2 regions of the Sporosarcina sp. NCCP-2331 genome follow, and region 1 is predicted to be linked to the other one. Evidence: predicted binding sites of a transcription regulator. Region 1 holds the regulator's gene; the other holds the start of a gene.
The links. The regulator LexA, encoded in region 1, represses DNA repair genes until DNA is damaged. The targets are predictions, from matches to a motif close to CGAACATATGTTCG.
Positions count from the first base shown of each region.

Region 2: the regulator LexA is predicted to act here: its motif matches at 3,732-3,745, upstream of NCCP2331_RS16620 (RpnC/YadD family protein).

Region 1 covers NZ_BRCD01000002.1:16,083-24,152, reverse strand. Annotated here, with positions in the region: gene mutL (DNA mismatch repair endonuclease MutL) at 1-1,611, shown strand, start outside; gene NCCP2331_RS01305 (alpha/beta hydrolase) at 1,717-2,643, shown strand; gene miaA (tRNA (adenosine(37)-N6)-dimethylallyltransferase MiaA) at 2,627-3,559, shown strand; gene hfq (RNA chaperone Hfq) at 3,601-3,825, shown strand; gene NCCP2331_RS01290 (methionine gamma-lyase family protein) at 3,922-5,181, shown strand; gene lexA (transcriptional repressor LexA) at 5,228-5,848, opposite strand; gene yneA (cell division suppressor protein YneA) at 6,045-6,365, shown strand; gene NCCP2331_RS01275 (YneB family resolvase-like protein) at 6,358-7,011, shown strand; gene NCCP2331_RS01270 (DUF896 domain-containing protein) at 7,078-7,314, shown strand; gene tkt (transketolase) at 7,421-8,070, shown strand, end outside.
Region 2 covers NZ_BRCD01000038.1:12,162-20,231, reverse strand. Annotated here, with positions in the region: gene NCCP2331_RS16655 (acyl-CoA dehydrogenase family protein) at 1-142, opposite strand, end outside; gene NCCP2331_RS16650 (Rpn family recombination-promoting nuclease/putative transposase) at 595-1,029, opposite strand; gene NCCP2331_RS16645 (YnfA family protein) at 1,273-1,599, shown strand; gene NCCP2331_RS16640 (hypothetical protein) at 1,708-1,992, shown strand; gene NCCP2331_RS16635 (metal-dependent hydrolase) at 2,113-2,754, opposite strand; gene NCCP2331_RS16630 (winged helix-turn-helix transcriptional regulator) at 2,993-3,316, shown strand; gene NCCP2331_RS16625 (hypothetical protein) at 3,386-3,616, opposite strand; gene NCCP2331_RS16620 (RpnC/YadD family protein) at 3,810-4,769, shown strand; gene NCCP2331_RS16615 (zinc-dependent alcohol dehydrogenase) at 4,939-6,078, opposite strand; gene NCCP2331_RS16610 (DUF2243 domain-containing protein) at 6,288-6,794, shown strand; gene NCCP2331_RS16605 (cytochrome c oxidase assembly protein) at 6,784-7,587, shown strand; gene NCCP2331_RS16600 (helix-turn-helix domain-containing protein) at 7,624-7,839, opposite strand; gene NCCP2331_RS16595 (DUF2975 domain-containing protein) at 7,850-8,070, opposite strand, start outside.

The sequences.
Region 1 (8,070 bases):
TCCAATGAACACGATCTGTTCCGTATCCGGACATTAGGGTTTCGGGGAGAGGCGCTGGCAAGTATCGCAGCCGTCTCGAAAGTCACACTGTGGACATCGGACGGCGAAGAACAAGGAACCGTCGTTGAAATAGAAGGCGGCAAAGTCATAAAACATGAAGCCGGCGCGCTGCGGAAAGGAACCGATTTTCTCGTGCAGCATCTTTTCTTCAATACTCCTGCCCGTCTGAAATATATGAAGACGATACAGACAGAACTTGGACATACGATCGATCTGCTGAACAGGCTGGCACTGAGCCATCCTGATATAGCATTCACACTGACTCACGATCAGCATCAGCTCCTGCGAACAGCGGGTTCAGGTGATCTGCTGAGAGTCCTGGCCGATATATACGGAGTATCTGTAGCACGCAAAATGATCCCGTTTGAAAAAGAAGATGCAGATTTTAAAGTGAATGGATTCATCACACTGCCTGAAATGACCAGAGCATCTAAAAACTATATTTCCCTTTTGATGAATGGCCGCTGGATCAAAAGTTATCCGGGAACGCAGGCTAGTATCGACGCGATGCACACGTATTTGCCTATCGGCAGATTTCCGATTGCGGTCGTTAATATAACAGCGGACCCGATCTTGACGGATGTCAACGTGCACCCTGCAAAGCGTCATATAAGAATCAGCAAGGAGCAGGAATTATTTTCGTTGATCAAACAGGCGATACAAGAAGCCGTGCAAGGTGTGTCGATTATTCCGGATGCCGTTAAAAAAGAAAAACCTGTCAGGACAGAGTCTGAACAGCAGACGATCTGGACACCTTCAATCCGGCATCCGCAAGTAGAAGTTCAAGGCCCGGTACAACCGTATCAGTCAACCGTACAGACTCCGGTAAGAGAGCAAGATATGCCCGCTATTCAGCAGGAGCCGGACTTTCCTGAAGTAATATTTGAAGAGCCTGAAGAACAAAAAGTGTCATCTGAACAACAAAAAATGCCAACTGAACAACAAACAGAAATACCCAGATCCAGCCATTTTCCTGCAATTGTTCCAGTTGGACAGATTCACGGTACGTATATCGTTGCGCAAAATGAGGATGGTTTTTATTTGATTGACCAGCACGCTGCGCAAGAGAGGATAAAATATGAATATTTCAAAACGAAGCTCGGGCAAGTAAGCGCAGAGGAAAGGCAGCAGCTGTTGTTGCCGATGGTCTTTCATTATTCAGCAGATGAACAATTGAAAATTGAAGAATGCAAAGATGCACTAGAGCGGGTGGGAATTTATTTAGAAGCATTCGGGCCTTCCACCTATACGGTAAAAGAATATCCAATATGGTTTCCCGAAGGACAGGCTGCCGCTATCATTGAAGAAATGATTGAGCAGGTCCTGGAGAGCCGGAAAGTAGATGTGGAGAAACTGCGGGAAGAGAGCGCGATCATGATGAGCTGCAAACGGTCAATTAAAGCGAATTATTATTTGACACAAGCAGATATGGAACGCCTGCTTACAGACCTTGGAAACTGTCATAACCCCTATACTTGTCCGCACGGCCGTCCTGTTTTAATTCATTTCACCACGTATGAGTTAGAAAAAATGTTCAAGCGGGTGATGTGAACTATAGAGAGCGGAGTCTGATTACATGAGATGGACGATGAAAAAAACCGTTGATTTACATGCTATAATAAACGCGATTGCAGTAGCGAAGGGAAGTGGATCACAGTGAATGAAAAATGGATGGAGATGCGTGACGGGACAATCATTTACAGTAAGTGCAAAAAGCCTGAAGGATTGAAAAAAGCCCGGGTTCATCTGGTGCATGGGCTGGCGGAACATTCAAGGCGATATGAGCAGTTTATGGATTATTTGGCTTCCAATGGATATGAAGTCGTTGTGCATGATCAAAGAGGACATGGCAAAACAGCTGCAGCCAACTATCATCCATATGGCTATCTGGGAGAAAATGCGACATTTGATCATTTGGTTGACGACGCATTTGAAGTACTTCAAGATTATCGCGCGGACGGACCCGATCTGCCGATTATCATAATTGGGCACAGTATGGGTTCTTTCGTAGTCAGACGTTTCATTCAGCTGTATGGAAATGCGGTGGATGAAGTTGTTTTATCCGGAACAGGAAGTAACGCGAAACCAGTGGGCTTTGCAGGAAAGCTGCTGTCAGAATATAGAGAGAGCAGGTTGTCTGATCAGGAGCCGGATGAATTTCTGAATAACATGATATTCGGCAGTTATTCTAAACTTTTCCCTGAAGAGTCTTCATTCGCCTGGTTGTCAAGGGACAAAGAAAGCGTGCAGGATTATGTAGAGGATGAAGCCTGCGGATTTGTACCGACTGCCCAGCTGTTCCGGGTGCTTCTCGAAGGCATGAATTCAATTGAATCACCTGAACTCCTTCAGAACATCCCGCATGATCTGCCTATTTTATTAGTATCGGGTACTGAAGATCCTGTCGGCAACGGAGGAAAAGGTGTTTGGAAAACAGCGAAACAGTTTATCAAGGCCGGGCAGGAGAGTGTGACGGTTCAGCTGTATGAAGGCGGACGTCATGAAATGCTGCAGGAGACAAATCGGCACGAAGTATTCAAGTATATAGTCGGGTGGATGGAACAGCATGAACGGAGTAATTGATGTAATTGCAGTAGCGGGGCCGACTGCATCAGGGAAGACGGCCCTAAGCACGGCATTGGCCAAAGAACTGAACGGTGAAATTATCAACGGTGATGCAATGCAGGTATACAAGGAGCTGGATATAGGCACCGCGAAAATCCAGCCGTCTGAAATGCAGGGAATTCCTCATCATTTCTTTGATGTAAAAGAGCCGACAGAAAGTTTTTCCGTAGCAGAATATCAACAGGTAGTAAGAGGATGGATTGCAGATATTCAGTCGAGAGGGAAACTGCCGGTCATTGTCGGAGGCAGCGGAATGTATATTCAGGCGGTTTTATTTGATTATCGCTTCACAGAGCAGGCAGCTGATCCTGAGGTGCGTGCCAGACTGGAAAATGAATTGGAGGAGTTCGGATCTGCCGTACTGCACAGCAGACTGGCGGAACTGGATCCTAAAAGTGCAGAAATCATCCATCCGAATAATCACAGGCGGTTAATCCGTGCGCTTGAGATTTTGGAAGTGACGGGACAGACGAAGCAAGAACATGAGCAGCAGCAAGGAAATGAACCGATGTACAATGAGCTTATTATCGGACTCGATCTTCCGCGGGAAATGCTGTATGAACGCATCAATCACCGGGTAGACTTGATGGTGGAAGCGGGGCTATTTGCGGAAGTGGAAGAGCTGTGGAATCGCGGAATTCGAAATACGCAGTCAGTCCAGGCAATCGGTTATAAGGAATTGATCTCTTATTTTGACGGTCATCTGACAAAAGAACAGGCGATTGAAGCAGTCAAAAAAAACACCCGTAACTATGCAAAACGGCAGCTGACTTATTTCCGCAATAAACTTCCTGTGGAGTGGGTGGAGGCCGACCAGCCAACGGATGAAATTTTTCGAAAAACATGTGAAATAATAAAGGGTTTTAAGAAGTAAGTGGGGAATAATTCATGTAATAGATATAGGGAGGCAATTGAATGGCACAAGGGAATATGCAGGATACGTTTTTGAATTCTTTACGGAAGAACAACACGTTTGTTACGGTTTTTCTATTGAATGGTTTTCAATTGAAAGGCTTGATCAAGTCCTATGACAATTATACGGTCTTGCTGGAATCAGACGGAAAACAGCAACTCATCTATAAACATGCGATATCAACCTATGCACCGGCAAAACCCGTTATTTTAAAAGATGAACAGTAAAACAGGCTGATGCCTGTTTTTTTATGTTCTTTAGTAGGGCAACCCGGCTCCTTCTGCTAAAATAGATGTTGAACAAAATGAAAAGAGGTACTACCTATGCAAATCGCACCGATCAATGAAGAACTGCTTCAGAAATCTTACGAAGCAGAGCAGAAAATTGCACCTTATGTAAAAAAAGTAGAAGAAATCGCTTTTTATAATCAGCGAAAAGTGCTTCAGGCTTTCAAGCAGAATAAAGTCAGTGACTTTCATCTGTCCGGTTCAACAGGCTACGGCTACGATGACAGCGGGCGTGATACTCTTGAACAGGTCTATGCAGATGTTTTCGGGGCAGAAGACTGTCTTGTCCGAAATCAAATCATTTCAGGCACTCATGCCATTACCATCAGTTTGTTCGGTATACTCCGTCCGGGGGATGAATTGATCTATATCACCGGCAAACCGTACGATACACTGGAATCAATCATTTCAGGAAACGGCAAAGATACTGGTTCACTGGAAGACTACCAAATTTCATATCGGCATATCGATTTGAAAGAAGACGGCAAAGTGGATTATGAGAAAGCTGAAGAAGCGATTTCTTCCAAAACAAAAATAGTCGCAATTCAGCGCTCAAAAGGCTATTCGAGCAATCCATCATTCCGGATACATGAAATTAGAGAAATGATTCAAGAGATACGCAAAATAAAAGAAGATGTCGTCATCTTCGTGGACAATTGCTATGGTGAATTTGTGGAGCTGCAGGAACCGACGGAAGCAGGCGCCGATTTGATGGCTGGTTCACTTATTAAAAATCCGGGCGGCGGCTTAGTGAGAACCGGCGGATATATAGCAGGAAAAAAAGAACTGGTAGAAAAATGTGCGTACCGAATGACTTCTCCGGGACTTGGCGCAGAAGCCGGAGCATCACTGGATACATTACTCGAAATGTATCAGGGCTTTTTCCTGGCACCCCATGTGGTGAGCCAGGCAGTCAAAGGCGCATTGTTTACTGCTGCTTTCTTTGAACAGTTTGGAATGGACACGACACCGCACTACAGCGTGCAGCGCACAGATCTCATCCAATCGGTAAACTTTTCAACACCGGAACAGATGATCACATTCTGCCGGATGATACAGGACAATTCTCCAATAAATGCCCACTATGCGCCTGAACCATCTTATATGCCGGGCTATTCGGATGACGTCATTATGGCCGCCGGCACGTTTATCCAGGGTTCCAGCATCGAGCTGACAGCTGACGGCCCCATCAGATCGCCTTATACCGCTTATATACAGGGCGGACTGACATATGAACATGTCAAAGCTGCTGTGCTGGCATCTACTGAGCAGCTTTTGGAACAAAAACTGATATAAAACAAAAAGTGTATCAAAAACCATAATGGTTTTCGATACACTTTTTTTAATGAATCATCCGATAAACTCCGACAACTTTCCCGAGTATCGATACTTGGTCAACGATAATCGGTTCCATAGACGAGTTTTCAGGCTGCAGACGGAAATAGTCCTTCTCTTTAAAGAAACGTTTCACCGTTGCTTCATCTTCCTCAGTCATAGCTACTACAATTTCGCCGTTCATAGCGGAATGAGTCTGTCTGACAATCACACGGTCGCCATTCAAGATGCCTGCTTCAATCATACTCTCTCCAACAATCTCAAGCATGAAGATTTCATCATCTGAAGAGCCGAAACTGTCCGGCAGCGGAAAGTACTCTTCTATATTTTCAATAGCAGTTATCGGAGCACCTGCAGTAACTTTACCAATCAATGGAACATGCATGACCCCGCCTTTTAATTCTTCAAGGCCTTCGGGATCTAATATTTCTATCGCACGGGGCTTCGTCGGGTCCCGCCGGATAAATCCTTTGTTCTCCAGACGTGACAAGTGGCCGTGCACAGTAGAGCTGGATGCAAGACCGACTGCTTCTCCGATTTCCCTTACGGATGGCGGATATCCTTTTAAACGGACTTCATCTTTAATGAAAGCAAGTATTTCTTCCTGTCTTTTAGAAATTTTCTTCAATTCATTCACCTCTTCAATTGGTTTGCCGGTAAATCGAAATATCCAACAAGTATTTTGAATATAGTATAACATGCGTTCGGCTAGTAATCAAACAAAGGTTCGAATTTTGCTTGACAGCCAATCGTATGTTCTCTTATAATTGAGAACAAGCATTCCGAACATGCATTCTAAAAATAGAGTAATAGGAGGATTCAGCATGAGATTCTTTAAAGAAAATTATTTTTTTATTGTACTTATAGTAGTTATTCTATCCGTGGCGGCCTACCAATTGGACAAGTTGTCATCAGATGAAGGGTATATGGAAATAGTTATTGACGATGGTGACACATTATGGGATCTGGCAGCGAATTATGCAGACGCCAAGACGCCTCCTCACCATTGGATTGAACAAGTAAAATCCTTGAATGAGCTGAAGAGTGACCAGATCAAATCCGGTGACTTGCTGCGTCTGCCTGTTAAGATGGACAGACAGCCCGATCATAGGCTGGCTGAAATGGGAGAGGGAGCAAATGAATAACAAGAAATGTGTGATATATTGCCGTGTGAGTACAGAAAAAGAAACGCAGGAACAGTCTCTGGTGAGGCAGCAGGAAGAACTGGAGCAATTAGCGGTGGAACTTTCCTATGAATGTGCCGGTATTTTTACTGATCGGCAAAGCGGTTATGAAATGGACCGGGACGGACTGCTTGCTCTGCTCGATCAGCTACAGAATGAAAAAATCGATGCATTGCTTGTACAGGACGAAACCCGTCTTGGACGCGGCAACGCCAGAGTGGCTATTTTGCACGTTATAGCTAAATCGCAGACCACCGTGATATCCAATCATTCAAACGGGACGATAGAACTCAATGAAATGGATACGATGCTGCTTGAAATTCTGGCAATCGTTGAAGAATATCAGCGTAAACTGCATAATGCGAAAATTCGAAGAGGCATGAAGCGGGCTGTCCAAAAAGGTTATGACCCATCAAAAAACTTACATAATATTGATAAAGGTCCCGGCAGAGAACGATTAGTTATTCCAATAGAAGAAATTATTTCGTTGCGCGATAAGGGGCTGACCTTTGAAGAAATAGCATCTGTATTGAACGGACTTGGCCACTCAGTCAGCAAAGCTACCGTTCATAGAAGATATAAAGAGTTTATAGAGAAGGAACACTAATCTGTTGCACTTTTCCTCCAGGTTGTTTACATTTTAATAAACAAGAAATTTTGGAGGTTCTTAAAGATGCTATCAGAAAAGAAAATTAGTCGAATCAATGAGCTTGCTAATAAGTCGAAAACGACAGGTCTGTCAATTGAAGAAGCGAAGGAACAGACACAGCTTCGAAAAGAATATTTAGAAACATTTCGTTCAAGCATGCGGGAAACAATTGAATCTGTCAAAGTGATCGATGCAGAAGGTAATGATGTGACGCCAGAAAAGGTCAAAAAAGCACAGGCCGGTCATAAACCGTTAAATTAAGTATTGACAGCTGATTAATATTGTAATTGGTTAAGGAATTGACTACACTAGAGAAGGAATACTCACAAACATAATCAGAAGAGACAGTACGGAAAGGATGTACAGAATGACCGAAAAAATCGATCAACTGGCAATAACAACAATCCGAACGCTATCAATCGATGCGATCGAAAAAGCGAACTCCGGACACCCGGGTCTTCCTATGGGTGCAGCACCAATGGCATACACCTTATGGACAAAGTACTTACACCATAATCCGTCAAATCCCCAATGGTTTAACCGCGACCGTTTTGTTCTTTCGGCAGGCCACGGTTCGATGCTGCTCTACAGCCTGCTTCATTTAAGCGGGTATGGTTTGACAATCGATGATATTAAGAATTTTAGACAGTGGGATTCAAAAACACCAGGGCATCCGGAGTACAAACACACAGCAGGTGTAGAAGCTACAACAGGACCTCTAGGACAAGGAATTGGTATGGCTGTAGGTATGGCAATGGCTGAGAAACATTTAGCCGCAACATACAATAAACCTGGTTTTGACATCGTTGATCATTACACATATGCCCTTTGCGGTGATGGAGATCTGATGGAAGGTGTGGCAGCTGAGGCAATTTCACTAGCCGGCCACTTGCAGCTGGACAAATTAATCATACTTTATGATAGTAATGATATTTCATTGGACGGCGACTTAGGCATGTCATTCTCTGAAAATATCAAAAAACGTTTCGAATCATACGGCTGGAATTATCTTCGTGT
Region 2 (8,070 bases), on a different contig from region 1:
GGCCGAGCTGCTGCTCCCATTGATTTCCCGAAAGATTGGACAGCACATTCAACAAAAATGGATTATCCAAATCATTGAGCCGATCCCTACCCTCAAGAAATGTATCGAACGTATACTGTTTCTTACTTTTCAAACTAGACATGAAATCACTCCCCATTACAGAATATTCTATCATCTATTATTTAAAAGTAAACATTGTTTACTTAAATATTTTTATTTCTTTTCTTAACTTAAACGCATCAAAATTTAGAATCCAAAAGAGCATCGTAAGCAGACTGATGCCTGCTTGCGATGCTCTATTGAGTAAATCTTTTAATGTATGTCTGTGCGCAAAAGGTATTCAGAATAGCGTATAAATTGTGTGGTGCACAGACACTGCAAAATGAATCTAAATCTAAGACTTGGCATCAACATGGTTTGTCAATGTTGTGCACGTGAAGAGATTTGCTATTCTGACCACTTATCTTCTTATAAATATTCCCGTACCTCGTTCAGACTTTCAAAACCGTCATCGCTCATAATTTTCAGCACGATTGCTTTGAGGACAGGGATATCTAATTCTTGAATCCCAGCGCTAATATCACGCGGCACTTTTTAAAATTTAGCAATCAAACCCTGATCAACCATTTCGATTAAACTTGCCCGCATGCCTATTTCTAAGCCTTTTTCCATGCCTTCTTCTCTCCACATATCAGCTAACGTCATCGCGATTTCGCTCCCTTCCTGATAGGTTGTTTCCACTTCTTTTAAAAGTTCCTCTACGTCTTTTTTGGTCAAACTTTTTGCAGCACTTGCTATATACCGAATCATCGTTTCAAAGTATTCTATTCCTGTCTGACGGTCTTCTAACTCATTCAAATAATTAACAGAACGATAAAAAGATTGTAATATTTTTTCATTATCCAACGTGAAAATATCACGTAAAAGAGTTAAACCAATTCGGGTTTGCACTGCACCTTTCATTTCTCCATCCGAGTAACCTGAAATATCGTATAGTAAGTAATCGAAATCCGGAACATGCATTTTTATTTCGGATTTCTCAGCTTCACGTACTTATCCACCTTTCAATGAAATGCTCTTCTATATAGTATACAATTTCGAATAGACGAACTCCAATTAGATAGGCGTTTTCGTTCAATACTGGATCGTTTCTAAATTGCGCGGTAACCATGTACCTTTCCTTAGAATAGTGTCTAAATTGTGTGGCGCACAGGCACCGCAGAATGAGCCAGGCCGGTTGTTTGGAGCCATCACGAAATGAGGTTGTTAAAAATGTTTTATGCTATTATTATTTTTCTTTTAGCCGGTGTTGCTGAAATTGGCGGGGGCTATCTGATCTGGCAGTGGCTGCGGGAGGGTAAATCTGCTGTTTGGGGACTCTTCGGAGGGATTACATTAGTATTATATGGCGTGGTCATTACATTCCAGACATTCCCCTCTTTTGGCAGGGTTTACGCGGCGTACGGAGGAGTTTTTGTCTTTCTGTCTGTGCTGTGGGGATGGGGCATTGATAAAAAGACACCTGATTTGTATGATTTGATAGGAGCAGGAATCTGCTTGCTCGGTGTTTCCGTGATTTTGTTTGCACCCCGTCAATGACAGTATGATTTCTTCGCAAATACCGCCATTTGGTTGAAATTATGAATCTATTTACTAGCCCATTCCGTCTTAATTGATAAGAATATTAGTGTGAATGGTGGCGTAATTATGTGGTTACTATTAGGACTTATTGCCATAACAGCAACTTGTATAAATCTTTATATGTATGGTTCAGGCAAAGATTATAAATTGGCGATGGCAATGGGATTATCATTTACCGCACTAACAGTTGTTGCAGATTACCGTATGGTGTCCGATTGGGTGAAGGCGGAAGATTGGGCTGCGCTATCAGATGTGGTGCCTACGATGGCAGCAGCGTTGTGGATATTGACGATTATATCGATTTTATTAAATATCACTCCTGTACTTTTAGAGCGAAAAAATAAAAAATGAATACTTAATTAATAAGTTCAGAAGGAATATAGCCAATAAGAAACGCTCGTCTAAGCGCTTCTTATTGGCTATTCCTATTATTCAACTTGTATCGGAACATGCACATAATCAAATTGTTAATTAAAACTCCTGCTTCCACAGCGGCAAAAACCATTTAACACCCCGCCGGTTGACGGGAAGTATCTTCATGTCAGCGATCAGATGGCTGATGTAGCCGGCAAGCCCCGCAGCGACCAGGCCGTCGATGGGCCACTGCGCGTCCAGCTGCTTCAGTATGAACGCGTAGAAAACGACGCCGATAACGGAGTGCGTGTACGACCGGTGCGGCAGGAATGACGCGAATATGATATAGCTGCCGGCAAGCAGGATGCCGGTGGACTGGCCGAGGACGAAGCCCAGCAGCATGACGAGTATACCGGTAATCGTGAGCATCCGCCGCTGTGTGATGAGACGCGAAACGATGAGCAGCAGGAGTCCGATGCTGCCGTACAGATAAATATCGCGGTCGAGCCCCTCTGTCACCGCCCGGTAGCCGAGTGTCGCGAGGATGACGATACCCGCGGACTCCATCAGCCATTTGCTCACTTTTTTGCTGAGTGTAATCCGGTTGCTTGCCAGCCCGTTCGTGTCGAGATCGGGAACAACACCCGAGATCCCGCCGACTGCTGCGCCAATCAATGCAGTGCTGATGTCAGGCTGTGCGGCGTAACCCGCGACAGCGCCGGCAGCCGTGCCGATAAGTAGATGTGAAGTGCCTTTCATATGTAAACCTCTCTGGCTGTATAGTGTACGGCCGAATAAAGAACGTATATTCGCCCCGCCTGTTTCAGTATAAACGATTGCCGTATGGAATGGGAAATATAAATTCATCGTGCCTGTGTGCGACACAACTCGAAAACTATTCTGAATATTTTTCAAATTGTGTGACGCACAGGCACAGTTTCAATCCGAGTATCCTTTTCCGGCCCACTGTCTATATAGAGGGAAAAGGAGTGACGATATGCTACATTATTTGGAAGGCCATACCGAATTCAACAACAGGGAAGAAATGGAGTTTGCAGTCAGGGAACACGTCAGAAGAAATTGGCAGAGGCTGAACAGGATGGACCGGGAAGTTTTCGAATTAATCCGGTTGAACTCCGGGTCGTATATGGCGGCACATTTGACACAAAGGGAAATGGAGGAAGAACTCGGCGTATCGAATTCCACGGTCCGGCGGGTGATGCGGAAGCTGATCGAACTCGGAATGATTCGGCGGATTCCGTTCACTGAACCCGAGACGCAGGGGCCGGGCGCGAATATTTATGTGATTTTGCCGGTTTGAATGAAATGTAGAATCAAACAAAAAAACGAGCTGAAAGGAAGCTATATCCTGCCGGCTCATTTTTTCACCTTACCATACCAACTCCTCAAACAATTCACCCATAAGCCTGCCGTCAATCATCCCCTGCTCAAAAAGCTGCTCATGGCCGCTGAATTCCTGACTGTAAGAATCCTTCGATCTGGTCAGGTAGGATTTTCCCGGCGTGTGGCTGATCCAATATTCTTCACCCTGATAATAAAAGTTCAGTTCTTCTCCTATCGAAATCAACTCCCGGAACTCTTCGTATTCATTCGCTGTCATGATTTTTCGCTTCTTTCTATTCAAATTATTTTTCTTATTATAGCATCTATTCTCCTGTAAAGTTTCTTCTCATTCATTAAAAACTTCAATTTTCAGATAATTATACGAAATCGCTTGAACGTACGTTCTGATTATAGTACAATGAAACTAAGTAGTCAGTAAATTATGAAAGGAGCGGGAGGACATCGTCATCATGCATGTTAAGGAACAACCTGCAATATATGCCGTTGACCAAGATGGATTGTGGAAGAAAGTAATTGGAGATTTATTTGAAGACTTTCTGCTGTTTTTCAATCCTGACCTGCATGCACATATTGATTTTACAAAACCGCCTGACTTTCTTCAGCAAGAGCTTTTTCAGTTAGTCAACGATAGGAAAAAAGGTCGCGGAGTCGCCGATCAGATTGTAAAAGTGCAAATGAAAGAAGGTTCAGAGCAGTGGGTTCTTATCCATGTAGAAGTTCAGGGTGCCGACCAGGAAGATTTTTCAGCCCGTATGTTCCAGTATTTTTATCGCATTTATGACCGTTACCGCGAAAAGATCTTCGCCCTTGCCATTATGACAGCTCCACACGAAAGCAAAGCACCTGCTGATTTCCACTATCAATTTTTTGGAACGACGCTTCAATACGCGTATACTACTCGTAAACTCCTGGATTATTCCGAAGAGGAACTTGAGAAATCCGACAAGTTGTTCAGTAAAGTCGTGATGGCTGCAAAGTACCTTCATTTGACAAAAGACCAGGAGCAGCAGCGCTACCAATTCAAAATGAAATTGATGCGGGACATCGTCCGAAATGAGAAATATCCGCGCACTGCGGTCCAGGCTGTATTCCATTTCATTGATTACTTGTTGAAATTGCCAAAGGACTTAGAACTAAAACTGGCGCAAACTATGTATCCTATCTTAGGAGAGGAGGAACAGCTCATGGAACTCTATAATAAGGAAAATGCCTCCCCCACCATCTCGAATGCTTTTCACATGGAACGAGTGGAAGGCAGATTGGAAGGACGGTTGGAAGGCGAGAAGAAAGCACGTTTTCATGTTGTACAGAACATGCTGAAGAAGGATTGGTCCATTGAAGATATAGCCGATGTAACAGGGCTTTCTGAAGAAGATATATTGGCAATCCGTGATGAAATGGTTCAGTAAATTAGGTGCCTATGTGTAACACGACTTTTTCACAACTCCGAATAGTGATCAAATCGTGTGACACACAGGTGCGTTTTAAATCTTCCGTTGCACTTCCACTCTGTGCACCACTATCCACAAGCCCATCAAAAAATCCCTCCTCCGATAGTCGGCGAAAGGATTTGTGGTTTCAAGGTTTTAGAATCACTTTGATGCATTCATCTTCATGCTCATAGAAAGTATCATAGGCTTTTGAAGCTTCTTCAAGCGGCAGGACGTGGGTGATGATATCGGTCGGGTCGATTTCACCGTTCGTGATTTTGTCGAACAGCGTCGGCATATAGTGCACGACCGGTGCCTGCCCCATTCGCAGATTGATGTTGCGTTCAAAGAGGAAACCGAGCGGGAACATATTGTAAAGCGATCCATATACGCCCGTCAGCTGAATCGTGCCGAATTTCCGGACGGAGTGGTAGGCGATGTCGATGGCACTCAGTGTTCCGCCCTGCACTTTCAATTTCTGGCCGACTTTTTCGAGAACATTCTTTTTCCCGTCCATGCCGACACAGTCAATGACAACATCCGCACCGCCGCTTGTCAGTTCTTTCATTTGCTGTCCAATTTCATCTACTTCGTCGAAATTAAATATTTCCACATTATTCGTCTTCTTCGCATGCTGCAGCCGATACGGCACATGATCGATTGCGATAACCCGTTCCGCGCCTTTCATCCAGGCAAATTTTTGCGTCAATAATCCGACAGGTCCCGAGCCGAGGACGATAACTGTGTCTCCTTTTTTCACGCCGGCATGCTCGACACTCCAGTAAGCCGTCGGAAGAATATCAGAGAGAAACAGCAAAGATTCATCCGGCAGTTCACAGCTTTCCGGAATGACGAACGGAATGAAATTTCCATACGGCACACGCAGATACTCAGCCTGGCCGCCCGGATAATTACCGTAGCGCTCCGTGAAACCGAAGTAGCCGCCCGTATCCACTTCAGGATTCGGATTCGAGTTGTCGCACTGACTTTCCAGCTCATGCTGACAGAAGAAACATTCGCCGCATGAAATATTGAAAGGGATAATGACGCGGTCACCCTTCTTCACTTTCGTCACTTCGGGTCCGGTTTCTATGACAATACCCATTGGTTCATGCCCGATCACGTAGTCTTTATGCGCCGGCAAAGCCCCCGTGTAAATATGCAAATCTGATCCACAAATGGCTGTAGAAGTAATTTTGACAACAATATCATCTGGCTTTTCGATATGCGGCGCATCCACCTTTTTCACTTGGATGTCCTTGGCGCCCTGAAAAGTAACTGCCTTCATCTATGCATTCCTCCTTTTCCCTAATCTACCCGATATTTCAATGTTTATTCTCTAGAAAACTAGTTATTTTGCTAATAAATTGCAATTCAGCACGAGCAGTAATTCTCTGAAATCGAGATGCGCCAGGTAAAATAATTCCTTTCGCTTTCTGTTTAACCTCTTCCCCTTTCGGAAATAATAAGTCTGAAAATCTAGAAGGCGGTGACTGGCTGATGTCAAAAAATCATGGAATAAATTGGGCGAATCGCAGGAAATTCCAAACAAAAAACTTATGGGCGGGAATTTTATTCGGCCTGGGGTTTGTGGCGTTCCTGGATGAGACAGTGTTTCATCAGCTGCTGCATTGGCATAAGTTCTATGATAAGTCGACGGTGGCGATTGGGCTGGTGTCGGACGGGCTATTTCATGCGTTCAGCTGGTTTGCGACGGTGGGCGGGCTGTATCTGGTGGCGGATCTGCGCCGGCGGGATGCGCTGTGGCATAAGATGTTCTGGGGCGGCAAGCTGGTCGGAGGCGGGGCGTTCCAATTGTATGACGGAACGATACAGCATAAGGTGCTGCGTATCCATCAAATCCGCTATGACGTGGATATTGTTCCGTACGATGTCATATGGAACGGATCGGCGATTATTATGATTGCAGCAGGTCTTCTGCTGATACGTTCGGCGGGACAGGATTCGCGGGGTGCAGGGCAGGTGAAACCTCATGCTGCATGATTCGTTTTTCATTGTGACGGACTGGCTGTTCGGGGTTTCTGCACTGCTGGCGATTGGGCTGTATCTCGTTGGCGTCTATCTTTCCGATCGACAGGAACGTCTGCGCAATTGGTCTCGGCTGCGCATCGTTTCCTGGGTATCCGGCGCGGTTCTTTCAGCGAGTGCACTGGTCGGTCCGCTCGCTGTGCTGTCGCATGAGAATTTCACTTGGCATATGGCGGGGCATCTGCTCGTCGGAATGCTAGGCCCGCTTTTATTGGCTCTCGGGGCACCGGTGACGCTTTTGCTTCGGACGCTTCCTGTTCGGCAGGCACGGCGCGTAAGCCGTTTGCTGAGAAGCAGGCTTGCAGGTTTCTATATTCACCCGGTCACCGCTGCTGTGCTGAATATCGGCGGACTCTGGCTGCTGTATACGACAGGATTATTTGCGGCGATGCACCAGCATTTATGGCTGCATATACTCGTACATGTCCATATATTCGCGGCAGGCTATTTGTTTACGGTGTCCATGCTGTATATTGATCCGATATCGCGACGATTCAGCTATGGCTATCGCACGGTCGTTTTCATCTTGGCGCTTGCGGGGCATGGAATTCTTTCGAAATTTCTCTATGCCTATCCGCCTCATGGGGTCCCTGTTGAGGAAGCCCGTGCAGGAGCGATGTTGATGTATTATGGCGGAGATGCGGTGGATCTGGTGATTATCGTATTGTTGTTCAGGAGTTGGTATCTGTCCTCCGGTTCGCGCCGGTCAGCAATTTCGCCCGGCGTGCCTGTGCGTGAAATGACTTAGAGGCAACTTGATTGTCTCTGGGTCTGGTCACACACCTCATTTCTCTTCGTCACTTTGATATTCCAGAATATCTCCGGGTTGGCATTCCAATACCTTACAAATCGCCTCTAATGTTGATAATCGAATTGCTTTCGCCTTCCCATTTTTCAATATGGAGATGTTGGCCATCGTAATTCCAACCCTCTCCGAAAGTTCCGTAACACTCATTTTCCGTTTCGCCAGCATTACGTCAATATTGATTATAATTGCCATCTAAATCACCTCAGACTGTTAAATCATTTTCAGATTTTATATCTATTGCCTCTTTTAATAGCTTTTGAAGAACTGCAGCAAAGACGGAAACTACCATTGAAGCAAAAATAATGATTAATCCGATCAGGACGACACCCGGCGCGTCATCTTTATCCCCCAAGAGAAAAAAGAACGGCATGCCGATTACATACAAGATACTGATGGAGACCGCACAGTACTTTATGTTCTTTA